One region of the Solidesulfovibrio sp. C21 genome, then DNA from elsewhere that is predicted to be linked to it. Evidence: riboswitches for the same ligand, from Rfam matches in the RefSeq annotation. Region 1 holds a riboswitch; each other region holds the start of a gene.
The links. A riboswitch is a leader RNA that binds a small molecule or an ion and turns the genes downstream of it on or off. The one in region 1 is predicted to bind cobalamin.
Positions count from the first base shown of each region.

Region 1 (7,457 bases):
GAAGACCAGCGCCGCGCCGAGGATATGCAGGTAGCGCAGCAGCCAGTGCGGCGCGAAAACGCCGTCCGGGGCAAATCCCCGGGCCGCGAACCGGGCCCAGAAGTCCTGGCGCTCCATGAGCGACAGGACCCCGGTGAAAATGGCCGGAACGGTGAGGAGGGCGCCGACGCCGAGCACGCCGCAGACAAAGGCCAGCCACGGACTGGCGCTTATTTTATGGCCAAAGGCGTCGATGAGCAGAAACGCCACAATCAAAAGCGGAATCACGGCCAGCCAGGCATAGGAAAAAAGGGCCGTGGTGGTGAAAAAGGCCTGGGAATAGCGCACCTGGATGATGAGCAGCGGGGCCACGCCAAGCACCACGGCCAGGCTTTTGAGCCCCAGGTGCGTGTGCACCATGCGCTTGTTCCAGAGCTGGGGTCCCGCGTCGCCGGCCAGTCGTTTTTGGAGGAAAAAGAGCAAGCCGAGCAGGGCCGTGCCGAGCATGAGCAGCACGAAAAGCAGGTGCAGGCCGAAGGTGACGAAAAGCAGCCCATGCAGCCAGCTTGCCGGCAGCGGCAGTGAGAGGAACAGATCGGTCCACTGGGACATGGCTACTTCTCCTTGGGCGCCGGCCCGCGCAGGCGTGCATCCTGGTTGGCCAAGGTGAAAAGGTAATTGGCCAGAAGCAGGCGTTCCTGTTCGGTGCCGGTGAAGGGCGTCATGAACGGGGCCAGCCCCTCGGTGATGGCGGTGATGGCGTTGACGCCGTCCTGGGTGCGGCCGGCGATGCGCTTGCGGATGTCGTTTATGCCGCCGTCGGTATGGCACACGCCGCAGTTGGCCGCGAAAAGGGTCGCTCCGTCGCGCATGGCGGCGGATTGGCTGCCGTTGTCGTTGACCCAGCGCATGGTGGGCAATATCGCTTCGTTTTTCGCGGCGAGCCCCTTGTTTTCAACCAGCGGGATCTGGTTGGCGTACATGTAGCCCGGCAGCAGGTACGGGCCGCGCACGAACTCGCGCACGCGCTCGAATTCCGTCACCAGCCCCACGCATAAAATGATGGTCGGGATGCAAAGCGCCCGGCAAAGTATCGGCCGCCGCAAAAGCGCCGCCAGGGCCGTCGCCAGTACGAGCAGCCCGGCCAGGCCGTTGGCCAGGGGCAGGAAGTCGGGGCGTTGCGACAGGGCCGAGGTGGCCACGGCAAACTTCCAGTGGGTGAGGTAGGTCATGGGCACCCGGGAGAAATAGACGAGCCCGCTGACCGTGGCGGCCAGGGCCGCGCCGAGAAAGATCGCGCCCCCAAGGCGCAGGGCCCGGCCGCGTTCCTCCCGCGAACCCTTGTATCTCCAGGCGAGCCAGGTGATGACGAAGAGCGCGCCGAGCGCCAGGCCCCCGGACACGCGCAGGAAGCATTGGGGAATGAAGGTCGGGTTGAAATAGGCCCGCCCGAAGCCGCCGGCAAAGGGCCAGCCGTCCGGGGTGAGCATGAACCCCAGGATGCCCGAAATAAGGATGGCGGAAATGACCGCCATGCCGACGTAGCCCCAGCCGAGGGCCACCAGCGTCCCTGGCCGTTTTTCGGCCAGCCGGTCCCACAGGTAGTAGTAGATCAAAAGGAGCACCACTTCCGAGGTGAACGCGCCCCATTCGATGAACCAGGGCCAGAAAAAGAGGTGGATCAGCGAGCCGATGCCCTCCGGGGCCAGCCCCCCGGTGATGAACCAGATGCCGACGCCCGTGACCGCGCCGATCGAGGTGGTGACGACCACGGCCGGTCCGAGAAGCGCGCGGCTGATCCGCGCCCAAAACGCCCCTTTGCCCAGATACGTCAGGGTCTGGAACAGCACCAGCATGGTGACGAGGCCGATGGCCAGGCCGTGGCTTATGAGCACGTGCAGCACGGCATCGAGGGCGATGGTCATGCCGTCGCCAAGACTGGGGATGTGCAGGATGGGAAAGATCATGGCTTATTTCACCTCGGACAGGGGGATGACCTGCACGACCTTGTCGGGGTGGGTGGCCACGAATTTCGGGCGCGGCTTTTCATGCACGAAACCGGCCAGGTCCAGGGCCTGCTCCTGGGTCAGGGACGGGGAGCTTTTGGGCATGTAGCGCCAGGCGAAGACGGAAAAGGTGCGGATGCGGTGCATGCCGGCCCCGTCATTGTAGGAGCCGTCGCCCCAGAGCGGCGGGGCGATGGCCGTGCCCTGGCCGGCCTCGCCGTGGCATCTGGCGCAGACGTCCTGGTAGACCTTGGCGCCGTTGGCCACATCGGGCTTATGGGAATTGCCCAGGTCGTGGGGCAGGGTCCAGGGCTGCTCGGAATAGATGGGGATGCCCTTGGATATCCACTGCATGTAGACGAGCAGGGACTGCATGATCTGGCTGTCGTAGGCCGGGGCGGTGCCGTTCATGCTGCGTTCGAAACAGCCCTGGGTGCGCAGCGTCAGGTCGGCGGTGTAGTCGCGGCGACCGCGGAAGAGCGGGTAGCGCGCCCCGACCCCGACCAGGGAAATGGTGTCGAGGCTGCGGCCGCCGTCGAAGTGGCAGCTGGTGCAGGACAGGTCGTTGTTGATGTATTTGCCGGCGTACTTTTTCGTTTCGGTCATGATCCTGTAGCCGAGCATGACTTCCGCGCGGATGCTTTCCGGGGCGTCCTCGGGGCGCGGCGGATTGAAAAGTTGTGGCATGGCCGGCGCCTTGGCGTTTTGGCGCGGGACCTCTCGCGGCGTTTCGGTCCGCTTGGTCACGAGGGTGGACCGGAAAAAGGCCAGGATCCAGACGCCGAAGGCGAGCAGGAGGGTTGCCAGCACCAGTGCGAAATAAACATTGCGGTTTTTCATAGAGACTCCGTACTGCGGGGACTGTGGCAAGACGCGAATCCGCCATGCGGGGAGAAGCACCGGCCGAAAAACGGATCAGGGCACGCGGTATGCCCTGTGCCCGCGACTCTCCAACTTCTTTATTTTGAAAACTCTCGCAGGTTTACCCGCACCGTTTCGGATGTCAATATGCGGTGCCGAAAACATCGGAAGACCGGCGGGCCGGGAGGAGGGCGCCTGGAGCGGTCCGGCTCGGATAACTGTCCACACAACCGAAGGAAAAATCATGAAACGGCTCCTGGTCGGCATAACGGGCGCAAGCGGCGTGCTCTACGGCATCCGGCTGCTCGAGGTCCTGCGCGGCGTGGCCGAGGTGGAAACGCATCTCATTTTGAGCCGGGGCGCGGCCACGACCTTGGCCTACGAGACCGACTTCACGGTTGCGGCTGTCGCGGCCCTGGCCGATGTGGTCCATGCCCACGACAATCTGGCCGCGGCGGTCTCGAGCGGTTCGTTTCCCGTGCACGGCATGGTGGTGGTCCCGTGTTCCATGAAGACCCTGGCCCAGATCGCCCTGTCCCTTGGCGACAACCTCCTGGCCCGGGCCGCCGACGTGACGCTCAAGGAGCGGCGCAAGCTGGTGCTCGTGCCGCGCGAGACGCCGCTGCACCTGGGGCACCTGCGCCACATGACGGCCGTGACCGAAATGGGTGGCGTCATCCTGCCCCCGGCCCCCTCGTTCTACCACGGCCCCCGCACCATCATGGACATCGTGGACCAGACCGTGGGCAAGATCCTGGACCAGTTCGCCATCCCCCACGACCTCTTCCACCGCTGGGACGGCCGGGAGGGGTGATCCGGCCCGCGCCGGCGGGACGGTGCATACGCAGGGGCGGAAAGGTCGCGGCCCGTGGCTTCCCCGGGCATTTGCCTCCTTGAAAAGCGTACGCATCCGGTTTTCTTATCCGGGGAGAACGTCGCCCCCGGAGAATGGGAACGCCTTGTGCGAGGGAGGAAAAAAACATGCCGTCTAGGCGGGGACGGCGAAATGGTTCATGGAATAACAAAAGGAGGCAGCCATCATGCAAGGCGACCACGAACACCACCATGACCATACTCATGAGCACACCCACGAACACGAGCATGAACACGAGCATCCCGGCATCGGCAAGCACACCCACAAGCATGTCCATGTCCATACCCATGAACATGAACACGAGCACAAGCACCCCCACGAGCACGGCGCGGGGGAAGGCGCGCACGAACACCAGCATACCGGCGAGCACGGCCCTCACGACCATGTCCACCCGGACCACGAGCACGTGCCCCACACCCACGATCACTGAGTGACGCCGCGCCGACGACGGATTTTTTTTTCAAATCGCCCGGAAGCGCCGGGGGCGGCCGACCGAAGCCCGATAGCGGCCGCCCCCGCCCCTCTGAGGCCGATTGACTCTCCCGGCCGCTCCCCCCTATACCATGGCTGCGCTGGCGTCCGTCCTCCCCGGGACGGGCTGCAAAAGAGAACCCGGTGAGACTCCGGGACTGCCCCGCAGCGGTAAGCGAAAACGACCTCCGCCACCAAGCACTGGGCTCCCCGGCCTGGGAAGCGGCGGACAGTAGGCACCCGGTCTGCCGGCCGTCACGTTCGCAAGTCCGAAGACCTGCCAGCGCCCGTCCGCGAAGCCTGTTCGCGGACGAACCGCCAGGGAGCCTCGAGGGAGGGCGACCGGCCTCGCGGCGCATGGGGTGGCGTCGCGGCCGCGCGTCTCTCCTCGGTTCCGTCTCGATATCGCGTAGTGGGAACGCGATATCGCAGGGAATGCCATGCTGGAACCGATGACCAGTTCCGATCTATCTTTCGACACCTTGCCGGAATCCGTAGCGTCCGCTGCGCCGGAACGTGTCGCCGTGGCCGTGCCCATGCGCATCAAAAAGCGCGATGGCAAGGTCGTTCCTTTTGACGGCGAGAAGATTTTCTCCGCCATCCGCCGGGCCGGCGCGGTCACGGGCGAGTTCGAGGACGCCGAGGCCCGGCTGCTCACGGCCCAGGCCGTCAAAGTGCTGTCCCACCGCTTCACCGGCCAGATCCCGGACATCGAACGCATCCAGGACGTGGTGGAGCAGGCCCTGATTTCGGCCAACCACTTCCGCACCATGCGCGCCTACTCGGTCTACCGCGAACAACGGGCTAAGCTGCGCCACGACAAAAAGACCGTGGTGGACGTGGCCGCCTCCATCAACGAATACCTCGACCGCCAGGACTGGCGCGTGGCCGCCAACGCCAACCAGGGCTATTCCCTCGGCGGGCTCATTTTGAACGTCTCTGGCAAGGTGGTGGCCAACTATTGGCTCAACCACGTCTATCCGCCGGAAGTGGGCGCCGCTCACCGCGAAGGCGACCTCCACATCCATGACCTGGACATGCTGGCCGGCTATTGCGCCGGCTGGTCGCTGCGCACGCTGCTGGAAGAAGGCTTAAACGGCGTGCCGGACAAGGTGGAAGCCGACCCGCCGCGCCATCTTTCCAGCGCCGTCGGCCAGATCGTCAATTTTCTCGGTACGCTGCAAAACGAATGGGCCGGGGCCCAGGCCTTTTCCTCCTTCGACACCTACATGGCCCCGTTCGTGCGCAAGGACAGGCTCGATTACGCCGAGGTGCGCCAGTCCATCCAGGAGCTGATCTACAACCTGAACGTGCCGTCGCGCTGGGGCACCCAGACCCCCTTCACCAACCTGACCTTCGACTGGAACTGCCCGGACGACCTGGCCGGCCAGCATCCGCGCATCGGCGGCGAGGAGCTGGAGTTCACCTACGGCGAGCTCCAGGCCGAAATGGACATGATCAACCGGGCCTACATCGACGTCATGACCGCCGGCGACGCCAAGGGACGGGTCTTCACCTTTCCCATCCCCACCTACAATATCACCAAGGATTTTCCCTGGGAGTCGCCCAACGTCGACATTCTCTTCGAGATGACGGCCAAGTACGGCCTGCCCTACTTCCAGAATTTCGTGAATTCCGACCTCGAGCCCAACATGGTGCGCTCCATGTGCTGCCGGCTCCAGCTCGACCTGCGCGAGCTTTTAAAGCGCGGCAACGGCCTTTTCGGTAGCGCCGAGCAGACCGGGTCCGTGGGCGTGGTCACCATCAACTGCGCCCGGCTCGGCTACAGCCATAGCGGCGACGAGGCGGGACTTCTGGCCCGCCTGGACGGCCTGCTCGACATCGCCCGCACCAGCCTGGAGATCAAGCGCAAGGAGATCACGCGGCGCATGGACGCCGGGCTTTTCCCCTACACCAAGCGCTACCTCGGGTCGCTTCGCAACCACTTCTCCACCATCGGCGTCAACGGCATCAATGAAATGATCCGCAACTTCACGTCCGACGCCGAAAACATCACCACCCCGGCCGGCCACGCCCTGGCCGTGCGTCTGCTCGACCACGTGCGCGAGCGCATGACCGAATTCCAGGAGCAGACCGGCCATCTCTACAACCTGGAAGCCACACCGGCCGAAGGCACCACCTACCGGTTCGCCAAGGAAGACCGCAAACGCTTCCCCGGCATCCTGCAGGCCGGCACGCAGGGGAAGCCCTACTACACCAATTCGTCCCAGCTGCCGGTCGGTTTTACCAACGACCCCTTCGAGGCGCTCGCGCGCCAGGAGGAGCTCCAGCGCAAATACACCGGCGGCACGGTGCTCCACCTCTACATGGGCGAACGCATCTCCAGCGCCGAGGCCTGCAAGAACCTCGTGCGCCGGGCGCTTTCCCGTTTCGCCCTGCCCTACATCACCATAACGCCCACGTTCTCCATCTGCGACGTCCACGGCTACCTGGCCGGCGAGCACGAGACCTGCCCGCGCTGCGCCGCGGCCGGCGAAACCCGCGCCTGCGAGATCTGGACCCGGGTCATGGGCTACTACCGGCCCAAATCGGCCTTCAATATCGGCAAACAGGGCGAATACGAAGAACGTATCTGCTTCGCCGAGCCCCAATAAGCGGGGGAGACGCCTCCGGCGGCCAGGGGGAAACTTTTTGAAAAAAGTTTCCCCCTGGACCCCCTTCAAAAACTTTCAAGGGGGTGGGAGCTGGCCGGAATTCCGCGAGGGGTTCCGTTGATGGCTTGCGTCCCCTTGCAGAAGTACGAATGCAACAGATAAGAAATGAAGAAGAATTGCGCCTCGGCGGCCGCATGCCGCTTTCCACCCTGGACTATCCCGGCGAGTTGGCGGCGGTGCTTTTCTGCCGGGGCTGCCCCTGGCGCTGCCCCTACTGCCACAACGCGGCCCTGCGTGAAGCCGGCGGCGAGGCCGACGAGGATTTCGCCGGTGCCCTGTCCTGGCTGGAAAGCCGGCAGGGGCTTCTCGACGCGGTGGTTTTTTCCGGCGGCGAACCCACCCGGCAAAAGGCACTCGGCGCGGCCATGGCGGCCGTACGCGACCTCGGCTTCAAGATCGGCCTGCACACGGCCGGCATGTTCCCCGAGGCCCTGGCCGACGTGCTGCCCTCCTGCGACTGGGTGGGCTGCGACATCAAGGCCCCGGCCGCGGCCTATGACCGCATCACCGGCATCGCCAACAGCGCTGATCCGGCCTTGGCCAGCCTGCAACTCCTCACCCAGGCGCACGTCGCCTTCGAAGTGCGCACCA
Region 1 is NZ_JBLODY010000075.1:11,326-18,782, forward strand. Features, by position in the region: gene ACMZ6R_RS17000 (c-type cytochrome) at 1-591, opposite strand, end outside; gene ACMZ6R_RS17005 (c-type cytochrome) at 594-1,946, opposite strand; gene ACMZ6R_RS17010 (c-type cytochrome) at 1,950-2,825, opposite strand; gene ACMZ6R_RS17015 (UbiX family flavin prenyltransferase) at 3,091-3,660, shown strand; gene ACMZ6R_RS17020 (hypothetical protein) at 3,887-4,150, shown strand; cobalamin riboswitch at 4,277-4,491, shown strand; gene ACMZ6R_RS17025 (ribonucleoside triphosphate reductase) at 4,632-6,806, shown strand; gene ACMZ6R_RS17030 (anaerobic ribonucleoside-triphosphate reductase activating protein) at 6,956-7,457, shown strand, end outside.

Region 2 (7,457 bases), on a different contig from region 1:
CGCGCGCCGTAGCTTTGCACCCAGCCGTTTTTCGTGAAGCAGAAGCCGGCGAGCCGCTCGCCGAAATACTCCACCATGTCGTTTCGTTCGGGTTCGCCGTGCACCAGCACGTCGAGGCCGAGCGTCTCCTGCCGGGCCACCACGTCGGCGATGGTCTCCTTGAGGAAGGCTTCGTAGGCGGCGGCGTCCATCTCGCCGGTCTTGGCGCGCCGCCGGGCCTGCCGGATCGCCGGCGTCTGGGGAAAGGAGCCGATGGTGGTGGTGGGGATGGGCGGCAGGGAGAGGGCGGCCGTCTGGGTCTTGGCGCGTTCCTTATAGGGGGCCGGCCGGTGGAACATGTCCACGGTCACGGCATCCACCCGATGGCGCACAACCGCATCGGTCGCGACCCCGCTTTCCCGCCGGCTCTCCCAGGCGGCCCGGTTGTCGGCCAGGGCGGCGGCCACCTCCGGACGCTCAGGCCCGCCGGGCGCGGCGGCATCGGCCAGCAGGCGCACCTCGCGGCATTTCTGTACGGCAAAGGCCATCCAATTGCGGATGGTCGGGTCGAGGGCGGTTTCCGCCTCGAGGTCCACCGGGCAATGCAGCAGCGAACACGACGGCGCGAGCATGAGGCGCGCCGCCCCGACGTGGTCCGCCGCGAGTTCGATGCGGGCCAGGGCGGCGGCCGCGTCCACGCGCCAGATGTTGCGCCCGTCCACGAGCCCCAGCGACAAGGCGGTTTCCGGGGACAGCGCCTTGGCCACCAAGGCGATCTGTGTGGGGTCGCGCACGCAGTCGATATGGAGCGCGCCAAGGGGCAGCCCCTCCACCCAGGACAGGTTGTGGGCGATGCCGCCGAAATAGGTGGCGAGCATCACCTTCGCCGGACCGGCGGCCTTGGCGAGATCACGGTAGGCCTCACGGAACGGGCCGGCCAGGGCTTCGGGCAGGTCCTGGGCCAGGATGGGCTCGTCGAGTTCGATCCAGGGGCACAGCGCGCCCAGACGGCCGAGGATGTCCCGGTAGGCCTCGAGCAGGTCCGGGAGCAGCGAAAAGCGGTCGAAGTCGGGAGAAACGCTCTTGCCGAGCGTAAGGAAGGTGAACGGCCCGGGCAGCACGGCCTTGGCCGTGAATCCGGCTGTGGCGGCCTGGCGCGCCTCGTCGAAGATCTTCGACCCCACCACGGCAAGGCGCTGTCCCGGCGTGAACTCCGGCACGATGTAGTGGTAGTTGGTGTCGAACCACTTGGTCATCTCCATGGCCGCCACGTCGCGCGTTTTGTCCTGGACGCCCCGGGCCATGGCGAAAAAGGTGTCGAGGGGCGCCTCCCCGCCGGCATGGCCGAAGCGCTCCGGCACCGCACCAAGCAGGCAGGCCATGTCGAGCATGTGGTCGTAGAGGGAGAAGTCGCCGACCGGCACCAAATCGAGGCCGGCCTCGCCCGCAAGCTTCCAGTGCGAGAGCCGCAAGGCGGCGGCCTGCGCCTCAAGGGCGGCGGCGTCGATCCTGCCGGCCCAGTATGCTTCGAGGGCGGCCTTGAGTTCCCGGTTGCGCCCCATGCGGGGAAATCCCAGCGAATGCGTCACCATGCAACGTGCTCCTTGTTGGCCCGCGTGGTTCGCGGGCGGTTGACGTCGGCCGGCAGGGCCCCAAACGGCACGCAACAAAAAAAACCCGCCCCCGGCGGATGCGGGGAACGGGGCACGGGTGACGGTCCGGAAACGCGGGCGCGTCCGGCATATACGGTCACTCCGGCCCATGTCGCGAGGCCTGGATACCGACCGATTCGAGGCGTCTTCTGGCTTACGGGGCGGTCCCGGAGGGGACCGTCAGCATCTGGCGGCATCCTTCCCAGGCCGGCTTACGCCCGACCTAGTGGATAACCGCCGCCAAACCCCGATCACAGCAGCGCGTCTGCGACGGATTCGCACCGTCTTCCGTTTCTCGAAAGGTCCTTTACCACAAATCGACCCGTCACTGGCCCAATTCCAGCCCCTTGTCAACGTGGTGGGGGAGGGAGAAGGCGGAGGAGAGTGAAAGAGGATGCGAGAGGGGGACCCTTTTTGAAAAAAGGGTCCCCCTCTCGCGCTCTCCCCTCCCCAAAACGTTTCACGGTGTGGGGAGCGTCACAGAGGGCAAGGGAATGCATCTCTTTTATCGTGGCGTTGATTGCGCCAGGGCGTCCCGCAGGAAGCGCCGCAGCACATTTTCCGCCTGGTTGTAGGAAACCTTGATTTCCGGATGGAACTGCGTTCCGTGCAGGCGTCCGTCCTGGCTGCGCACGGCCTGAATATACGTGGACTTGGCCACGACGGTAAATCCCTGCGGCGGGTCGTACACGGCCCAGCCATGCACTTCCGGCGCGGTGAAGGGCTGGGGCAGGCCCCTAAAAAGCGGATCGTCGACGAGCGTGCGAATCTCCGCGTACCGGGCCGGCTTTTCCATGGCGGAGATATCGGAGCGGCCCATGGAGCGCACGCGCGTGTAGCCGGAGGCGAAGGAAAGCATCTGGTGTCCGGCGCAGATGCCGAGGATGGGGACCGGCGCGGCGCGAATGATCTCGAATTCGCCGTTGTATTCGAACATGGGCAGGTCGTTGTAATCGGCATTGTTGCCGCTGAGCAGGATGGCCACGGGCTTTTTCGCAAGCGCCTCGTACATGGCCATGCTCGCCTCGTAATACGGCACGGTCACGGTCGAGAGCTCCGGGACCATCTCATGGACGCGCGCGGCCAGCTCCGTAAACGCCGCGCCGTTGTGCTGGTTGCCGATGACAAGGACATACGGCCCGGCCGGCGGGCTCGGCACCGGGGGAAGACCCGGGGAATACAGCAGCAGTTCGTTTATGCCCGGGGCATAGCCGGTCCAGCCGCTGATCTCCAGCCGCCAGAACCGGGCCGAGACCCCGGCAAAATCGAGAATGAAGCGGTAGGTGTCGCCGTCGGTGACCTTGACGGCCTCCTTCCAGGTGACGCCGTCGGGGCTGGCCAGCCAGCGGAAGGCCACCGGCCAGCCGTCCCGGTTGCCGGAATCGGCCAGCATCCAGATGCGGCTTATGCTGCGCTCCCGCCCCAGATCCAGTTCCACCCAGGCCGTGTCCGGACCCGGAGGCGCGGCCCGCCACTGGGTGGAGAGGCCCTGGTCGGTATAGTCGAGGAGATTCTTGGGGTCCGAGCCGCTTGAGACCTTCACGCTTACGGGCACGGCCCGGGTCAGGTTCATGAACGCCTTGTCGCTGGCCGTATCCACTGAAAAGCGGCTGACGGCCCACGGCCCGTGCGCGCCCGCCTCGTCCGTGGCCCGCACGCGCCAGTACCAGCGGGTCCCATCCGCCAGGGGCTTTTGGTCGGGAATGGCCAGGGCGCTGACGCCTTCGGGGTTTTCCGGCAGCGTGTAGTCGAGGCGGTCTTCGGCAAAGGCCTTGTCCCGGGCGAGCTGGATTTCGTAGACGCGCTTGCCCTGGCCGCCCGTGGCGTTTTTAAACGACAAAAGCGGCGTCCGGCGGGTGACGATGACGTCGAAATCGGGGTTGGTGGTGAGCTGCGGCGCGCTGATCGGACACGCCGCCAGGGCCACGGCGCCGGACAGGCCGCCGAGTATTACGGCGAGGACCAGCAGAGGCGACATCCGGTATCTCATGCGGGCACTCCTTGGGCCGGCACAGCATCCGGCCGTTGCGGCGCATCGTGAAACGACCGACCGCGCCAGGCGTTAAAAGGTATAGATGATGCCAAGCGCCGCCTGCCAGGCGTCGCCGGCCTGATTCACCATGCGATGTCCCCAGATGCTCGAGTGGAGCCCTTCGGGATGGGCCCAGCCCAGCTCGCCGATCAGGTTCACGGCGTCGGTCAGGGCGTACACATGCTCGCAGGCCACGGAGTAGAGGTTTTCGCCCTGGGCCAGGTCCTGCCCCATGGTGACATAGGAACCGGGGCCCCCCGTGACGGCCACGGCCTTGCGCAGGCCCGCCGGCGAGCTGGTGCCCGTGGCATAGGAAAAGGCGACCAGGGAGGTCAGGCGCGGCACGATGCTGATTTTGCTGAAATTAAGCACCAATCCCATGCTGCCCTGGGGCGTGGTGTTCATGGCCGCCTGGGTCAGATATTGGTCGGCGTTGAACAGAAACGAGCCGGCGGGCCCCCATTCCGTGTTGATGGCGGGCAGCCGTTCCGAGCCGTTGGACAGCCCGGAATCCTCGCCGCTGCCGTACCAGCCGAGGAGCTGGGGCGCGACCATGGCGAAGCCGGTGTATTCCAGGGCCGCGTCCGCGAACCAGCCGCGCCGGCGGCAGCGTTCCCGGTCGGCGGCGAAGGCGTCGCCGTAGACCGCGTCGGCATAGAGCTTGAGCGGCATCGGCAGCTCGGCGGTCAGGGTGAAGCCGGTCCAGAAGGCGGCGCTCTGGTTGTCGGCAAAGCCCGTCGGGGTCACGAAGGACCCGGCGGCGCGCAGGGAGTTGCTCATGGAGTCCGGCAGGTCGGCGGCGCGGCCGAGGATGGCCACCGCGCCCCAGGGCGTGACGTGCGTGCCCGAAATCGACACCGGCAGCGTGATGAAGGTGAGATCCAGCTCGTCGCCGACTTGCGTGGTGGTGGTGTCGTAGGTCCGGTTGGTGTCCACCAGCCGGGCGTAGCCGGCCGTGACGCCGAGCCGGTCCTCGAGCAGCGGGGCGCTGACGACCAGGGCGGCCGCGTCGCTGTTGCCCGAGTCCGTGCCCAGGACCACGGAGTCGTAGAAGACCGAGGTATGGGGCAGGGACAGGGGCTGGTAGCCGGCCGTCACCTTGATGGCCGTATCAGGCAGGGTGAACTGGAGGTAGCACTGGTAGGACTCGATGGCGGTCGTCGGATTGGCCGCCGTCAGGGTGCCGTGGCCCCAGGTCTGGTTGTTGACGCGAAGCCCCAGGCGAAAGGCCAGATTTTCGTTGGCGGCAAGATCGACATGCAGGCGCATGCGCTGCCAGAAATTCAGGGTGTCCGCGGTCTGGGTGCCGTCGGCGTTCCAGCCGGTGTAGTTCTGGTTGCTGAAGAACGTGCCCTGCACGCGGAAATCGCCGTACATGGAAACGGAGGTTGCGGCCGAGGCGGTGGCGGCGAGAAGGCAGGCGGCGACAAGAACAAGAGCGGCGGACCGAAATCGGGGCATGGCGGAGTTCCTACGTGTTGCGCCCTTAAAAAATACGGCTGCGGCACTTGTGAAAAGGCGGCGGCTGAGAGCCTCCGTGGCCTGGGTGGGGCTTGCGCCCCTTGGGCTCCCCGAAGGATCTCCCGGCCGGCCTTTCGCGCGCAAGCCGGCGCTCGCGCGCGCGGGTTTTCCGCAAAAGCCTCGCCAGTATTTCTTAAGACAGACCTCAATGGTATTGGCATGTTCCCTTACGACATGCGGCCACGGACTTCGAGAACGCGCGACGGAGACCGGCCCCGGGCTGGCAAACGCTCCGGGGCCGGTCCGCGACGGTGCGCGGGTTTAGGTATGGCTGAACCCCGAGGCCGTTTCCGCGGTCAGGGATTGGGTCACGGGGTTTTGGGCGAAGTAGGCCAGGCAGCGTTTGAGGTCCTCGACCAGCAGGTCGGCCAGGTCGCGGCTGAAGCCATGGCGGACCAAGGCGCGCATGACCACGAGGTCCTGGCGGTTTGGCGGCATGGAATAGGCCGGCACCTGCCAGCCCCGGGAACGCAGCCGGTCGGACAGGTCGTAGAGGTTGAAGTTGTGCTTCTTCCCTTCGACAAGGCTCCAACTCACGGCCGGAATGCCGCCCCGGCCGTCGTAGATGACCTCGAAGTCCGGGACTTCCCGAAGCGCGTCGCCCAGGTAGGCGGCCGTGTCGTAGCAGGCCGACTGGATCTTGTGGTAGCCTTCGCGGCCAAGGCGCAGGAAATTGTAGTATTGGGCGATGATCTGGCCGCCGGGGCGCGAGAAGTTGAGCGCGAAGGTCGGCATGTTGCCGCCGAGGTAATTGACCTGGAAGATCAGGTCCTCGGGCAGTTCCTTGGCGTCGCGCCACACCACCCAGCCGACGCCGAGCGGCGACAGGCCGAACTTGTGGCCCGAGGCGTTGATGGACTTGACCCGGGGCAGCCGGAAATCCCACAGCAGGTCGGGATCGCGAAACGGGGCCAGAAAGCCGCCGCTGGCGCCGTCCACATGCACCGGGATGTCGCAGTCGGTGTCGGCCTGGTACTTGTCCAGGGCCTTGCATACCGCTTCGACGGGCTCGTACTGGCAGGTGAAGGTCACGCCGAGCGTCGGCACCACGCCGATGGTGTTTTCGTCGCAGCGTTTGATGACTTCCTCGGGGCTCATGATGAGCCGGTCGTGTTCCATGGGGATTTCGCGCAGTTCGACGTCCCAGTAGCGGGCGAACTTGTGCCAGCAGACCTGGACCGGGCCGCAGATCATGTTGGGTTTGTCGGTCGGCTTGCCGGCGGCCTTGCGGGCGGCCCGCCAGCGCCATTTCATGGCCAGCCCGCCGAGCATGGCCGCCTCGCTCGAGCCGGTGGTGGAGCAGCCCATGGTGTTGGCGGCCTCGGGCGAGTGCCACAGGTCGGCCAGCATGTGCACGCAGCGCGCTTCCAGCTCGGCGGTCTGGGGGTACTCGTCCTTGTCGATCATGTTCTTGTCGAGGCATTCGTCCATCAGCCGGTGAATCTCGGGATCGGCCCAGGTCTGGCAGAAGGTGGCCAGATTCTGGCGGGAATTGCCGTCGAGCATCAGTTCGTCGTGCACGACCTGATAGGCGTGTCTGGCCTCGATTTCTTTTTTGGGAAAGCGGTACTTGGGCATGCGCACCGAAAGGTCGCTCGACGCATACACATCGTCCAGGAGATCGTCGCGGACCGTGTCCTTCTGATGCAAGGGCATAAAAGCGCCTCCTTCGTTACGGTTTCGCCGGCGGCCTATTTGCCGACCTGGCGCCAGCCGGGTTTCTTGCAGGCGTTGATGACCAGCGGCAGGCCGACGAAGACCACCAGGCCGGCCGCCACGAGGCCCACGTACAGGGCGGGATTGCCCACGGGAAGGTTCGTCGGCGGGAAAAAGCCGACCACCAGGGAGAACGTCACGCCGATAAGGCCGATGCCCGCGACCAGGCACATGCCGACGATGCCGCCGGGAACCTTGTAGGAACGCGGCAGGTCGGGACGAGTCAGACGCAACCGGATGGCGGCGGCGTACATGAGGATGTACATCACGAGATAGAGGGTGACGGTCATGGCCGAAAGCACGAAAAAGGCCACGCTCACGTTGTCCATGATGAAGTAGAGGGCGGCGAGCAGGCTGACGATCACGCCCTGGATGAGCAGGATGTTGATCTGCACGCCGTTCTTGTTGACCTTGGCCATAAAGGGCGGAATCTCGCCCTGCTTGGCCGTCTCGAGCAGGCCCCGGCTCGGCCCGCCGATCCAGGACATGACGCCGCCGATGGCGCCGAAGGCCGCAAGCAGCCCCATGACCGGCGTCAAAAAGCCGATGTCGAATTT
Region 2 is NZ_JBLODY010000070.1:899-8,355, forward strand. Features, by position in the region: gene metE (5-methyltetrahydropteroyltriglutamate--homocysteine S-methyltransferase) at 1-1,571, opposite strand, end outside; cobalamin riboswitch at 1,755-1,961, opposite strand; gene ACMZ6R_RS16520 (glutamine amidotransferase-related protein) at 2,137-3,621, opposite strand; gene ACMZ6R_RS16525 (outer membrane homotrimeric porin) at 3,694-5,124, opposite strand; gene ACMZ6R_RS16530 (glutamate decarboxylase) at 5,446-6,840, opposite strand; gene ACMZ6R_RS16535 (amino acid permease) at 6,876-7,457, opposite strand, start outside.
Region 2: another riboswitch for cobalamin. It lies ahead of metE (5-methyltetrahydropteroyltriglutamate--homocysteine S-methyltransferase); the one in region 1 lies ahead of ACMZ6R_RS17025 (ribonucleoside triphosphate reductase).

Region 3 (7,457 bases), on a different contig from region 1:
CGTTCGAAAATCTGGCGAATCCCCCCCAGCCGACGAGGCGGGCCCCCACATGGGCCGGTGCCCCCGCGTCGACCGGGCGACATGTTTCCCGAGTCGACACCTGGGGTCTAAGCCCGGACCCCTTTCCGGCCACTTACGCCAGCATTACAGCCATGAAAGATGAAATATACAATATTCCGGCAGGTTGCTGCGGCCTTGCCGGGCGATTACAGATGTGAAAAACAAGTGAAATCTGTGGCGCTCCCGCCCACTGGCCTTTATGAGCCGTACCATGTACACCATGCCAAAAGAACGTGCGGGAAAAGGGTGCGCCATCCCCGCGCCCCCTGATGTACGGGACAAGGAAAAACGGTCCATGCGGATTCTGCTCGTTGAGGACGACGAGAAAATCGCGTCGTTTATCATCGGCGGCCTGCGCCAAAGCGGATTCGCCGTGGACCATGCCGCCAACGGGCTGGACGGGCTGCACCTGGCCGCGACCGAACCGTACGCCGTGGCCGTCATCGACGTCATGCTGCCGGGACTCGACGGGCTCAAGGTCATCGAGGAACTGCGCCGGCGCAAGGTCAATACGCCCATTATCATCCTGTCGGCCAAGCGCTCGGTCGAGGACCGGGTGCGGGGACTCGAAACCGGCAGCGACGACTACATCTCCAAGCCCTTTTCCTTTTCCGAACTGCTGGCCCGGGTCCAGGCGCTCATCCGCCGCTCCTCCAGCGTGTCCGAACCCACCCGGCTGACCGTGGGCGAGCTGTCCATGAACCTGCTCACCCGGGAGGTGCATCGCGGCGAAACCGCCGTGCAACTCCAGCCGCGCGAGTTCGCCCTGCTCGAGTACTTCATGCGCAATTCCGGCAAGGTGCTGTCCAAGACCATGATCATGGAGCATGTCTGGGACTACCATTTCGATCCCCAGACCAACCTGGTGGACGTGCTCGTGTGCCGGCTGCGCAACAAGATCGACCGGGACTGGGACAAGAAGATGCTGCATACCCTGCGCGGGGTCGGGTATGTCCTTAAAGAGTAGGGCGCTGTTCCGTTCCACCACCGTTCGTCTGACCGTCCGTTATTCCCTGATTTTCATTTCCAGCGCGCTGATCCTGTTTCTTTTGGCCTATTCGCTGCTCTCCGACGCCGTGCGCGAGGGCGACCGGGTGGCCATGGCCCAGAAGCTGCGCGAATACGCCTCCATCGGCCTCAAAAAGGGGCTGACCGGGCTTTTGGAATTCGTGCGCACCGAGCGCGAGAATTACGACTACGACGAATACTATCTGCGCATCGTGGACGCCGACGGGAAGCAGTTGCTCAACCTTTCCCCGTCCGACCTGCCGCCTTTGCCGGAAAAACTCGAGAACGACGCCCCGAGCGCCGGCATCCAGTGGTTTTTCCTGCCCCAGAAAAAGGATGCCGCCTTGCTCGAAGTGGCCTCCCGGGCGCTTCCCGGCGGCGGCGTGGTGTACATGGGCAAGGACGCCAGCGACCGCGAGCGGCTGCTGCGGCAGTTCCGGGTGATTTTCGCCGGCATCATGGCCCCGGTGGCGCTGATCGGCCTGGCCGCCGGCTTCGTGCTGGCCCGGCGCGTGCTCAAGCCCATCCAGAACCTCATCGACACCGTGCGGGCCATCGACACCGGCCGTATGGACGCCCGCGTCCCGGCCGTGGGGTCCGATGACGAACTCAACGAACTGGCGCTGCTTTTCAATGCCATGCTTGACAAGATCAAGGCCCTTCTAGCCGGCATGCGCGAGGCGTTGGACAATGTGGCCCACGACCTGCGCACCCCGGCCACCCGGACCCTGGCCGCCGTGGAGGTGGCCGCCACCAAGACCGATCCCGACGCCCTGCGCGAGGCCCTGCTCGACTGCGCCGAGGAGACCCGTCGCATGGTGTCCATGCTCGATATCCTCATGGACATTTCCGAGGCCGAGACCGGGGCCATGCGCCTGCACCTGGGCCCGATGGACATGGCCACCTTGATCGGGGAGACGGCCGAGCTGTACCAGTACGTGGCCGAGGAGAAAGGAGTTGCCGTGGTCGTTGATACGACCGGGTGGCTGCCGGTGGTGGCCGACGTGGACCGCATGCGCCAGGTGCTGGCCAATTTGCTGGACAACGCCGTCAAATACACCCCGGCCGGCGGCCGGGTGGAACTTTCCGGCCGGCTGCACGACGGGGCTGTGTCGGTGTGCGTGGCGGACACGGGCGAGGGGATAGGCGCCGAGGACATCCCCCGCATCTTCGAACGCCTCTACCGGGCCGACAAGAGCCGGTCCCGGCGGGGGCTTGGGCTTGGGCTGTCGCTGGTGCGGGCGGTGCTCTTCGCCCATGGCGGGGTCATCGACGTGCAGAGCACGCCGGGTAAGGGCAGCCGCTTCACCTTCAGCCTGCCGGCGGCGACGGAGGGCGAACTTCCCGTTTTGTGACGCCGTCGCCGGTGTAACGCGCCGCATATTCGGGAAAAGGCGTTGTCAAGGCCGGCCGGCTCGGGCATGATTACGGCAGGGTCGGGGACCGAAGGTGTTCGCCCGGACGCACCGTCAATCACGGGGAGACCGCCATGACCGAAACGGAAGCTACCAGCGCCACGCCGTTTTTTTTCGCCAAACAGGCCCTGTTCGACGTCAAGCGCAAGCTGTGGGGGTATGAGATCCAGGGCGGCTCGGACGCCTGCGAGGTCCTGGCCTGCTTTGCCGACCGCGAACAGGTGGCCGACTCCCTGGCTTCTTCCTCGTACATGGGCGTGCAGCATGCCGTGGAGCGGGGCAAGAAGGTCGTGGCCCCCTTTGACGAGGTCGGGCTGCTCGCCAAGGCCCCGTACGCCCTGCCGCCGGCCCACGGCGTGGTCAAGGCCGTGGGGGCGGTGACGCAGCCCGAGGCGCTTACGGCCGCCGTGCGCCAGTTGCGGGCCGACGGCTACGTCCTGGCCCTGGATTCCGGGCCGGGCATGGCCTCCACGCCCGGCTTGGCCGAACTGGCCGACGTGCTCTGCTTCGACGCCGGCTCCGGGGCCGATCCCCGCGATTTTCTGGACGCCGCCCGGGGCCGCCAGGTGATCCTGCTCGCTTCCAGGGTGCAGGGGCTCGAGCAGTTCGAGGCCCTCAAGGCCGCCGGCTTCACCCTGTTCCAGGGGCGTTTTTTCAAGGAACCCGAGATCATCGCCGAGCGGCGGCTCACCTCGCACCAGATGAGCCGGTTCACCCTGCTGCGCCTGATCGAGGCCGAGGACCCGGACGTGGACGCCCTGGCCAAGGGAATCTCCGCCGACGTGTCCGTGAGTTTCCGCCTGCTGTCCTACCTCAACAGCGCCGCTTTCGGCTTTCCGCAAAAAATCCAGTCCATCCGCCAGGCCATCATGCTCCTGGGCTCGATCACGATGCGCAACTGGCTGCGGGCCGTGCTTTTGGCCGACATGGCCCAGCACGGCGACATGCCGCGCGAGCTGGCCGAACTTTCCCTAGGACGGGCGCGGTTTCTGGAGCTTGTGGCCACGCGCTACGACTACTGGGACTTCAATCCGGGCTCGCTGTTCCTGTTGGGGCTTTTTTCCCTGCTCGACGCCATCCTGGGCATGCCCATGGCCAAGGTGACCGAGCATCTGCCCCTGGAAGAAACGCTCAAGGCGGCGCTTCGCCGCGAAACCCAGAGCGAATACGAGCCGCTGCTCGACCTCGTGGCCTGTATCGAGGACGCGGACTGGGTGCGCCTCGACGACCTGACCCGCAAGCTCGGCTTCGACCTGGAAACGGTCAAGACCTGCGCCAGCGAGGCCATGGCCTGGAGCAGCGCCTTTTTCATCACCCAGCATGCGGCCGGGCCGGCGTCCTGACAGCCGCCGGTTTCGGGAGTCCGTCTTTGCAAAACGATGCCCCGTGAACGGGAATGCCGTTTCCGCCCGGGGCGGCGCGGCCGTTATGGCGACTGGGGCGGCGGGGGAATCAGGCCAAGCTTGGCCAGTTCCGCCAACAGCGTTTCGCGGCGCAGGGGCTTGGGCAGGTAGGCCTCGGCCCGGCCGTGAAAGAAGGATTCGCTGACGTTTTTGGTGTCCGTCAGCACCGAAATCATGATGAGCTTGAAGCGTTCGGCCGGGTTGTGGGCGTCCTCGATGCGGCGCAGGGCCTGGACCACTTCATTGCCGTCCATGCCGGGCATGAGGATGTCCATGAAGACGGCGGTAAAGGGCCTGTCCTCCTCCAGGGCGGCCTCGAAGGCGGAGAGGGCCTCCATGCCGTCGCAGGCGGTGAGGCATTCGGCGTAGGCGGAAAGAAAGGTCCGCAGGAAAAGGATAATGCTTTCGTCGTCATCCACGATGAGAAAGCGCATGATGGAGCCCCCGGTCCCGGCGGCAGGGCCGGTTGAAATATGTTAGGGGCTTTTTTTGGCGGAAGCAACCGTCGCGTCCTTGGTCGGGGCCGCGACGAATTCGATGTCCGTCTCGTGGAAATAGCGGGCCAGGGCGGCGATAAGGCGGCCGGCTGCGGCAAGGTCGGCGCGGGCGACGGTTTCCTCCAGGGCCAGGGCCATGTCCGCCGCTTCCGGGAGCTGGAAGGTGGCGGCCGATCCCCGGATGGTGTGGGCCAGCCGGCAGAGGGCTTCGCCGTCGCGGGCGGCCAGGGCGCTTTCGAGTTCCGCGATGTGCTCGTTCTGTATGGCCAGAAACCGGGCGAAGATGGGGCGCAGTTCCGCCGAAACGGCCACGGTTCTCGGGGGGATGTCGTCGGGGGGGGCGGCGCTCATGCCGGCCGGATCTCCTTGTTTGTGCCTTGACGGGGTGCCGTTTGGGCAATTAAGGAAGGTTCACGCGCCCGTAGCTCAGCTGGATAGAGCGTCGGACTTCGAATCCGCCGGCCGGGGGTTCGAATCCCTCCGGGCGCGCCAGTAATCATTACAAATGGTTACACAACAAAATCACCCTGGTCACATAACCTTCTTCACCCGTCCCAAACACCTCTCAGTCCCGGAATAGTCCCGGAACAAAAATATTCCCTCAAAAACCTCTAGGGGGCGGCATTGTCTACAGGCAATGTCGATACCCATTTCAGGTCTCCTTTCATTGTTCACGAGGGGAGAGGCAACCGGTGTGGTCACGATCCGGACCTGCCTAAATTAACGCCGGCTGTTCCCATCCGCAAGGGCAAGGGCGGGCTTCCGCGTATCCTCTCCCTGGCCGCCGAGCGAACCAAGGTCTGGTATGATCATCCCAAAAAATGTCCCCCCCTGCTGACCAAGGGCAACCGCAAAATCCGGAGCGAACGCCGCGAGGCCTGTCTCGTGGTTTTGGAGACGCTACTCTCCCACCTCGACTTAGCGTCCCTGTGCCTTGGCCTGCCCACCCTGGCCAATGGGTTTATCGACATCGATATGAAGACCATCGTTCGCGACTCCGGGTTGGAGCAGCGCCGTTGCGAACGCGCCATCAGGCAGATCAGAGAGGCCAGCCGGCTTCATGGCGGTGACTCAGCCGAGGGGCCTGAGCGACGAAGGCCGGTACTTCGGCTGCCGGGCCATCCGCGTTATCACTACAGCCTTTTTTGAATGGCTGGGATTGGGACCGATGCTGCGGCGGGAACGGGCTTATATTTCGAGCCGGTGTTCGACTATGAGCAGGTGCTGGTCGTCGGGCCGAACCACCCCTTGCGCGCAGCGAGCCATATTGAGCCGGAACAGCTTGCAGTGGAAATCTTGATCACCTACCCGGTCCACATTGATCGGCTCGATATTTATTCCCGATTCCTCACGCCTGCCGGCATCATCCCCAAACAGCACAAGCGGATTGAAACCACTGAGATCATGCTCCAAATGGTGGCCAGCGGCCGGGGCGTGGCCGCCTTGCCGCGTTGGCTGGTCGAAGAGAATGCCGGCAAATTTGCCGTGTTCCCGGTGCGCTTGGGAGCGCAAGGCATAGACAAGAAAATATTCCTCGGTATTCGCGAGGCAGACGTCGACATCGATTACCTGAGGGCCTTTGTGGATTTGGCGCGTGCGTATCGTGATCGATAGACCCTCGGTAGTGTGTTCCTGATTGGCTACGAAGGTTACACGCTCCTATACTCTTGGCAGCGCTGGTGCCCGTCCCCTCGGGAGAGGGCGCAAGAGGGAATCCGGCTTGACAATATCTGTATGAGCCGGGCAACTACTCTGCATTATTGAACTCGCAGGTCCGCATCCGCGATGCGGCTAAATGGGAAGTCCGGTGAAAAACCGGCGCTGGCCCGCAACCGTGAAAGGGGACGAAAACCGCACTCAGCCACTGTCCGCGCAAAAGGCGCGGATGGGAAGGCGCGGTGAGTAGGACGATCCTTGAGCCGGGAGACCAGCCTGCGAGAAGTCATGGCGGGCTTCGAGGCAGAGCCGACCCATGGGCAACATCTCATCTGATTGGTGGGATGTCGTGTCTGTGTTTCCTCGAGCCCTCCTCTTCTTTCACGAAGCAGGAGGTTTTTTTATGCGTTGCGCACTGGCTGCGCTGGCTGTTGTCATGGTCTTGCCCTGTCTGGCCCTGGCGGCTGAGAACCAGGAAGAAACGTTCGACCTTCCCGAAATGCTCGTCACGGCCACGGCTACCCCGGCTCCGGCCAGCGAGGTCCCCGTCCATGTCGAGATGCTCAGCCGGGATACAATCAACCAGCTTGGCGTGGACACCTTGGGCGAACTGATCGCCCAGAAATCGCCGGGCACAACCATTCAGTACCCAGGCGCTTACACGAGTTTTCGCCTGCGAGGGTTCGACACCTATGTTTCGCCAGGGGCGAACATGGATGCCAAGACCCTGGTGCTGGTGGACGGCAACCCCTTCGGCTCGGGCAATCTTGCGCTGATTCCCCTGGATAACGTGGAACGCGTGGAGATCATGCGCGGTCCCGGATCGGTCCTGTACGGGGCTTCGGCCATGGGCGGCGTCATCAACATCATCACCAAGCGGGGCAACGGCCCCCCCTCCGGTTCCGCCGAAGCGGAATACGGCAACTTCAATCGGTTTCAGCCCAGAGCTTCTTTGCAGGGCGGAAGCCCGGACGGCAGACTGGGCTTTTCCCTGGCCGGCCGGGTGACCACCGTGGAACAGTACGACGCCGGCGGCGGCTGGCAGTACCGCAATACCGATTACCATGACGGTGCCGCGTCGGGAACCGCGACCCTGACCCCGGTGGAAAATCACACCTTCCACATCTTCGGGAATTATTTCAACGCCTGGGACGTGGGCGATCCCGGCCCCACCTATGCGCCCACCCCCACGGCCAGAATCCAGGACGCCATGAAGAACTTCGCCGCCATCTACAACGGAGCCACCCCGTTGCATGATGTGGAGTGGCGAGTGGCAACCTGGGTCAACCAGCACGACTACGCTGATACCGATACGCCCTATTACCAAAAAAGCGCCTTCGTAACGAATCAAGCGGGTGTGGATGGACGCGTCACCGTCCCCACCTTTTCAGTGGGGCGTTTCACCCTTGGCGGGCAAT
Region 3 is NZ_JBLODY010000008.1:84,163-91,619, reverse strand. Features, by position in the region: gene ACMZ6R_RS04750 (response regulator) at 356-1,027, shown strand; gene ACMZ6R_RS04745 (sensor histidine kinase) at 1,011-2,423, shown strand; gene ACMZ6R_RS04740 (EAL and HDOD domain-containing protein) at 2,558-3,826, shown strand; gene ACMZ6R_RS04735 (response regulator) at 3,910-4,320, opposite strand; gene ACMZ6R_RS04730 (Hpt domain-containing protein) at 4,363-4,734, opposite strand; tRNA gene ACMZ6R_RS04725 (tRNA-Arg) at 4,799-4,875, shown strand; gene ACMZ6R_RS04720 (hypothetical protein) at 5,008-5,532, shown strand; gene ACMZ6R_RS04715 (LysR substrate-binding domain-containing protein) at 5,533-5,997, shown strand; cobalamin riboswitch at 6,137-6,334, shown strand; gene ACMZ6R_RS04710 (TonB-dependent receptor plug domain-containing protein) at 6,443-7,457, shown strand, end outside.
Region 3: another riboswitch for cobalamin. It lies ahead of ACMZ6R_RS04710 (TonB-dependent receptor plug domain-containing protein); the one in region 1 lies ahead of ACMZ6R_RS17025 (ribonucleoside triphosphate reductase).

Region 4 (7,457 bases), on a different contig from region 1:
TGGACCCGCGCACCCTGGCCGACGATGAACTGAAACTCGTGGCCCGGGTTCTGGACGCGGCCCTGGCCGGCTAGATCCATTGCGCGACAGGTCCGGGGGGCTTCCCACCAGGGGCCTGGGCGCTTACTATGTCCCCATTGCCATTATTGATTGAAGGAGCCTTAGCGATATGAGCGATGCAAACGAAACGAAAAACGGTGTCTCCTCCCACGCCATCGAGGCCAAAAGCTGCTGGGAGACCTACGCCTCCCCGGAACAGCGCGCCGGCATGCGGGAGCTGGCCGACCGCTACATTGCCTTTATCACCGCCTGCAAGACCGAGCGCGAAACCGTTGCCTACACGCGCAAGGCGCTCGCCGAGGCGGGCTATGTCGAATCTCCGGACGGAGACTTTAGCGGCGACGCGGTCTTTCGCGTCATGAAGGGCAAGACGGTGTTCATCGCCCGCAAGGGCAAGAAGCCCCTGCGCGAGGGTTTCCGGCTGGTCGGCGCCCACTGCGACACGCCGCGCATCGACCTCAAGCAGCGCCCGCTCTACGAATCCTGCGGCGTGGCCCAGCTCAAAACCCACTACTACGGCGGCATCCGCAAGCACCAGTGGCTGGCCCGGCCGCTGGCCCTGCACGGCGTGGTGGCCAAAAAGGACGGCACGGTCATTCCCGTGACCATCGGCGAGGACCCGTCCGATCCGGTCTTCGCCATCCCGGACCTGCTGCCGCATCTGGCCTACAAGCAAGTGGAGCAGAAGCTGTCCGACGCCTTCGAGGCGGAAAAGCTCAACATCCTGATCGGCCACAGCCCCGAAGCCTCGCCCGAGGCCGCGGAAGGCGGCGAGAAAAAAGAGGCCAAGGACCCGATCAAGGCCAAGGTCCTCTCGCTGCTCTACGACAAGTACGGCATCGAGGAAGCCGACCTCTACAGCGCCGAGCTCCAGGCCGTGCCGGCCGGGGCGGCCCGGCCCGTGGGCCTGGACAAGGCACTCATCGGCGGCTACGGCCAGGACGACCGGGTGTGCGTCTTCACCGCCCTTTCCGCCCTGCTCGAGAATCCGACGCCGGAGCACACGCAGATCGTGCTGTTCTGGGACAAGGAAGAGATCGGCTCCGAAGGCTCGACCGGGGCCAAGTCGCGCTTTTTCGAGTACTGCCTGGAAGACCTGATCGACGCCTGGGACCCGGGCGCGCGCAAAAGCCGGGTGCTGGCCGCCGGCAAAGCCCTGTCCTCCGACGTGCATGCCGCCCTTGACCCGGACTACCAGGACCTGCACGAAAAGCTCAATTCCGCGACGCTTGGTTATGGGCCGGTCTTTTGCAAGTTCACCGGGCACCGGGGCAAGGTCGGGGCCAACGACGCCCATCCGGAGTACGTGGCCTGGCTGCGCAACCTCCTCGATGGCGCCGGCATTCCCTGGCAGATGGCCGAACTCGGCAAGGTGGACCTCGGCGGCGGCGGCACGGTGGCCAAGTTCCTGGCCGTCTACGGCATGGACATCATCGACTTCGGCCCGGCCGTACTCAGCATGCACAGCCCCTTCGAGATCACCAGCGCGGCCGACGTCTACACCGCCGTGCTGGCCTACAAAGCCTTTCTTTCGAGCTAGCCCCGATCCCCTGTAAAGGGGGTCCGGGGGGCATCAAGCCCCCCGGTGGTGGGGTCCAGGGGAGGCAACGCCTCCCCTGGCCGCCGGAGGCTCCTCTCCACACCACCCCAACCAAGGAGCGCACCATCCATGCCAGTCATCATGGGGACGGCCGGGCACATCGACCACGGCAAGACGACGCTGATCAAGGCGCTGACGGGCATTGACTGCGACCGGCTGGCCGAGGAGAAAAAACGCGGCATCACCATCGAGCTGGGATTTGCCTTCATGGACCTGCCGGGCGGCGTGCGGCTCGGCATCATCGACGTGCCGGGCCATGAGCGCTTCGTCAAGAACATGGTGGCCGGCGCGGCGGGCATCGATTTCGTCACCCTCGTCATCGCCGCCGACGAAGGCGTCATGCCCCAGACCCGCGAGCACCTGGACATCTGCACCCTGCTCGGCATCGAGACCGGAGTCGTGGCCCTGACCAAGGCCGACATGGTGGACGCGGACTGGCTCAATATGGTCACGGACGACGTGCGCGCGGAGCTTGCCGGCACGTTCCTGGCCGATGCCCCCATTTTTCCCGTCTCGTCCCATACCGGAGCCGGCCTGCCCGAGCTGCGCGCGGCGCTTATCGAGCTGGCCGCCAACTTCGCGCCCAGGCGGCGTTCCGATCTGGCCCGGCTTCCCATCGACCGCGTCTTTACGCTCAAGGGCCACGGCACCGTGGTCACGGGCACGCTCATTGCCGGCACGTTCGCGGTCGGCGACGAGGTGCGGCTTTTCCCCTCGGACAAGCGCAGCAAAATCCGCAGCCTGCAATCCCACGGCGAACCCGTGGAAGTCTCGCCGGCCGGACGGCGTACAGCCGTCAACCTGGCCGGGCTCGAGGTCGAGGACGTGGAACGCGGCGAGGTGCTGGCCCGGCCGGGCACGCTTTTCCCGGAGGCCGCCTGGGAGGTGAAGCTTTCCTGCCTGGCCTCGGCCCCGCGCGGCATCAAGCACCGCACCGAGGTGCATTTCCACCACGGCACGCGGGAAGTCCTGGCCCGGGTGCATCTGCCCGACCGCGACAAGCTGGAGCCCGGCGAGACGGCCGTGTGCCAGATCCGCTTTCCCGAGCCCCTGGCCGGAGTCTACGGCGACCGGGTGGTCATCCGCTCGGGCGCGCCGCTGCGCACCATGGCCGGCGGGCGCATCCTTTCGCCGCTTGCCCGCAAGGTCAAACGCTTCGACGCCGACGCGGCCGCGACGCTTGCCGCCCTGGCCACGGCCGAGGGACCGGAGCTCGTCGCCCTGCAACTGGCCCGGGCCGGCGCCGAGGGACTGGGATTCGCCCGGCTGATGACGCTCACCGACCTCGAATCCAAAGCCCTGGACAAGGCGCTTTCCGGCCTGTGCGACAAGGGCGCGGCCGCGCTTGTCGACCGCGAAGGCAGGGAAGGACGCCATTTCGTCCACGGCGACGTCGTCGCCGCCCTGACGCAAACCCTCACCGATTTCGTGGCCGCCTACCACAAGCGCGAGCCGCTGAAACTCGGCATCTCGCGCAGCGAGCTGGCCTCCACCTGGGGCAAGTATCTCGCGCCCAAACTTTTCCATTTCGTGGTCGAACGCCAGCTTCGGGCCGGCAGGCTGGCCACCGACCAGGACGTGCTGCGCCTGCCCGACCACAAGGTCTCCCTGGCCTCGGACCAGGCCAAGCTGCGCGAAACGCTCCTTACCGCCTACCGCGCCGGCGGCCTGACCCCGCCCAACGTCAAGGATATCCTGGAGCCCCTGGACCTGACCTTCAAGGAGGCCCAGCCGGTCTACAAGGTGCTCATAGACGAAAGGCTCCTCGTCAAGGCCCAGGAAAACATGTATTTTTGCGCCGAGGCCATAACCGGGCTCATCGAGAAGGTGCGCGCCTACTACGCCGCCGGGGCCACGGACATGGGGCCGGCGGAATTTCGGGAACTGACAGGGCTGTCCCGCAAGTTCCTCATCGCCCTGCTCGAATACCTGGACAAGGAAAAGGTGACCGTGCGCGTCGGCGACAAGCGCCAGTTGCGCCGGAGATAGGGGAAGGGCGGGAGACGTGCCTCCGGCGGCCAGGGGGAAACTTTTTGAAAAAAGTTTCCCCCTGGACCCCCTTCAAAAACTTTCAAAGGGGATATGGGGGGAGGCACCGGAGGCATCGCGGAAGAGTTGCGTATGGGGCGGCCGCCCCGCGCGGAAAGGGGTCCCCGGGAAGAGAGCGGGTGGGCCCGGACCGGCGGGAAGGCGTCTGGAAAAATGCCAAAACGGCGGGAAGCCGGAGCCGCCCGCCGTGAAAAAATCTGACTCACCAGGAGCCGGTACTACCAGTCCTGGTCCTCGGGTTTGGCTTCCTGCTGCGCCTTGATGACCCGAAGGGCGATGAACACGGAAATAAAGCCGAACAGCACGATGAGACCGGAGAAATCGAATGTCACGGTGAACCTCCCCCAAACGGATGTATTTCGTGAAATAAATCTTTAGCCCCAAAGGGACGCGATGTCCAGATACCCCTGCCGGCCTCGCCCGGTTCCGGCCCTTCTGGCCCTGCTCACAGCGCTTGCCCTGTACGCCGCCACAGCCATGGCCGGCGTCATCACCGTCAAGGACAACACCTACAGTCTCGACGGCGGCAGACCCGTCACCGGGGCCTGGGAAGTGGCCGAAAAAATCGCCGTAGGCAAGGACGTGGCCATCGTGGTCATGGAGGAAAAGGCCAACCCGACCACCATCCAGATCATGCTCCAGCTCCTGGAAAGCCTCCATGTCCCCACGCTGCTCACCAAGCGGGCCGACTACAAGCCCCTGGTCGACCGGGGCGTCATCAAGCCCACCCAAACCCCCGCCTATCCTTGACAGCCGCACCCGCCCCCGGTACTGCGCGGAAACGATCCGGGCGCCCGCATGGGCTCAATAGGGAATCCCGTTTGATTCGGGAGCGGTCCCGCCGCCGTAAGTCCCCCACAGTCGGCTTCCTCGCGCGCCACTGGGAAAACATTCCCGGGAAGGCCGGAGCCGATGGGACAAGCCGGAAGACCTGCCCGGTCGATCACAGGCCAACCCGCCGGCAACGAGGGCTTTTGCCGGCCGGGCGTAAGGACCGGGGCGTCAACCCGTAGCGCGGGGACTACCCGTTACCCTTTTTTATCAAGAGCCCTCCATGCCCATGGAGGTTTTCCCATGCTCCGTTTTCCGCGAGCGCTTTTCGCATTATGGTTGTGTCTGGCCATGGCCGCGCCGGCCCTGGCCGGTCATGAGGCCAAGAAGGAACCCAAAAGGGCCATTGTCGTGGCCGCCTTCGGCACCAGCGTTCCCGAAGCCGCGCCGGCCATCCAGAAAATGGTCGACCGCGTCAAGGCCGCCTATCCCGGCGTGCCCGTTTCGCTTTGCTACACTGCCTCCATGATCCGCCACAAACTGGCCAGGGAAGGCAAGGCCGTGCCGCCTGCGCCGGCCGAAGCCCTGGCCGTGCTGCCCGACAAGGGTGTCACCGACGTGGCCCTTTTCTCCCTGCAAACCATTCCCGGCCACGAGTACGACGACCTCGTGCGTCTGGCCGAGGCCTTCTCCGGCCTGCCCAAGGGGCTGACCCACGTGTCCGTCAGCGCCCCGCTGCTTTTCGCCAAGGAGGATTTCCCGCGCGTGGCCAAGGCGCTGCTCGCTTCGGCTCCCAAGGACCGCAAGCCCGGCGAGGCGCTCGTCTTCGTCGGCCACGGCACCGACCACCCGGCCAACATGGCCTACCCGGCCCTGCAATACACCCTGTGGCAGCTCGACCCCAACGCCTTCGTGACCACGGTCGAGGGTACGCCGAGCTTCGAGAATCTTATCGCGGAGCTCAAAAAGCGCGGCATCAAAAAGGCCTGGCTCATGCCCATGTTCGCCGTGGCCGGGGACCATGCCCATAACGACATGGCCGGCAAGGAAAAGGATTCCCTGGCCTCGCAGCTCGCCGCCGCCGGCATCGCCGCAACGCCCCAGATGCAGGGCAACGGCGACCGTGACGCCGTGGCCGCCATCTGGATGGACCACCTGAAAAAGACCGTGGACGCCCTGCCCGGAAAATAATGCCCCGAAACCGCTTACAAGGCGCGGGAGTGCGCGCCCTGCTCCCGGCCCTGGCCGGGCTGGCCGCCCTGGCGACGGCCTGCCTGGCCGGGGCCTATCCGGCCGGTCCGGGCCAGGTGGCCGCCGTCCTCGGCCGGGCCATGGGCCTGCCCGTGGCCGCCCCGGCCGATCCGGCGCTGACGGCCGTGGTGCTCGACCTGCGCCTGTGGCGGGGGGTGCTGGCCTACGGCGTGGGCGCGGCCCTGGCCATGGCCGGCGGGGTGTTCCAGGGGGTGTTGCGAAATCCCCTGGCTGATCCCTTCACCCTCGGCGTCTCGGGCGGTGCGGCCTTCGGCGCGGCTCTTTCCCTGACCCTCGGTCTGGCCGCCGCCTCGGGAAGCGTCATCGCCACCCCGCTTTGCGCCCTGGCCGGCGGCGGGGCGGCCCTGGCCTTCGTGCTGGCCCTGGCCCGGGCCTGCGGCGGGTTGCGCCGGGAGACGGTGGTTTTGGCCGGCATCATCGCCGCCACCTTCCTTTCGGCCCTGCTCTCGCTCACCAAGGCGCTCAACGAGGAATCCGTGGCCGGCATCGTCTTTTGGATCATGGGCGGCTTCCAGGGACGGGGCAAGGCCGAGCTGGCGCTTTTCCTGCCCTGCTTTCTGGCCGGTGTGGTCCTGATTCGCCTGTACATCCGCGAGTGCGACATCCTGCTTCTGGGTGAGACCCAGGCGCGCCAATTGGGCGTCGCCGCCGGCCGGGCACGGCTTGCACTGCTCACCGGTGCGAGTCTCCTGACCGCCGGGGCCGTGGCCGTTTCCGGGGTCATCGGCTTTGTCGGGCTCATCGCCCCCCATGCCTGCCGCCGGCTCTTTTCCGCCGAACACGGCACGCTCCTGCCGCAAAGCGCGCTGTGCGGCGGGGCGCTCCTGGTTTTTGCCGACGTGCTGGCCCGCACCATCCTGCCCGGCGGCGCGGAGCTGCCCGTTGGGGTGGTGACGGCGCTTCTCGGCGGCCCGTTTTTCTGTTTTCTGCTTGTCACGGGCCGCGACGGTGGCCGGGCGTGATCCGCATCGAGGGACTTCGGGCCGGGTACGGCGGCCGCGATGTGCTGGCCGACATCGACCTGCACATCGCCCCGGGCGAGATGGTGGGACTCCTCGGCCCCAACGGCGCGGGCAAGACCACGCTGCTTTTGGCCGCGACCGGCATACTTCCCCCAGTGGCCGGAAGCGTCTCCCTGGCCGGGCGCGATATCGCCAGCCTCTCCGCCCGGGAGCGGGCAAGGCTTGTGGCCGTGGTGCCCCAGCGGGCCGAAAGCGCGGGAGGGCTCACCGTGCGCACGGTGGTGCGCATGGGCCGCTATCCCTACCTGCCCTTCCTCGGCGGCTACGGCGAGGCCGATGCGGACGCGACCAAGGCGGCCATGGCGGCGGTGGGCGTGGCCCATTTGGCCGACCGGCGCATGAACGAGCTTTCCGGCGGCGAGTTCCAGCGGGCGCTGACGGCCCGGGCCCTGGCCCAGGACGCGCGCGCCATGATCCTGGACGAAGCCTCGGCCAGCCTGGACATGGCCCGGAAAATGGAACTCTACGGGCTCCTGGCCGCCCGTAACGCCGCCGGCACGACCATCGTGGCGGCGCTGCACGACATCAACCTGGCGGCGCTTTTCTGCCGTCGCCTGATATTTATTAAAAACGGCCGCATCGAGGCCGACGGCCCGGTGGCCGCCGTCTTTACCAGCCAAACATTGTCGAGGATCTATGAAACCGAAATCCTGGTCATCGCCCATCCGAAAAGCGGCCTGCCC
Region 4 is NZ_JBLODY010000010.1:58,165-65,621, forward strand. Features, by position in the region: gene selA (L-seryl-tRNA(Sec) selenium transferase) at 1-74, shown strand, start outside; gene ACMZ6R_RS05435 (aminopeptidase) at 170-1,600, shown strand; gene selB (selenocysteine-specific translation elongation factor) at 1,730-3,649, shown strand; gene ACMZ6R_RS05445 (hypothetical protein) at 4,103-4,459, shown strand; cobalamin riboswitch at 4,481-4,663, shown strand; gene ACMZ6R_RS05450 (sirohydrochlorin cobaltochelatase) at 4,784-5,671, shown strand; gene ACMZ6R_RS05455 (FecCD family ABC transporter permease) at 5,671-6,714, shown strand; gene ACMZ6R_RS05460 (ABC transporter ATP-binding protein) at 6,711-7,457, shown strand, end outside.
Region 4: another riboswitch for cobalamin. It lies ahead of ACMZ6R_RS05450 (sirohydrochlorin cobaltochelatase); the one in region 1 lies ahead of ACMZ6R_RS17025 (ribonucleoside triphosphate reductase).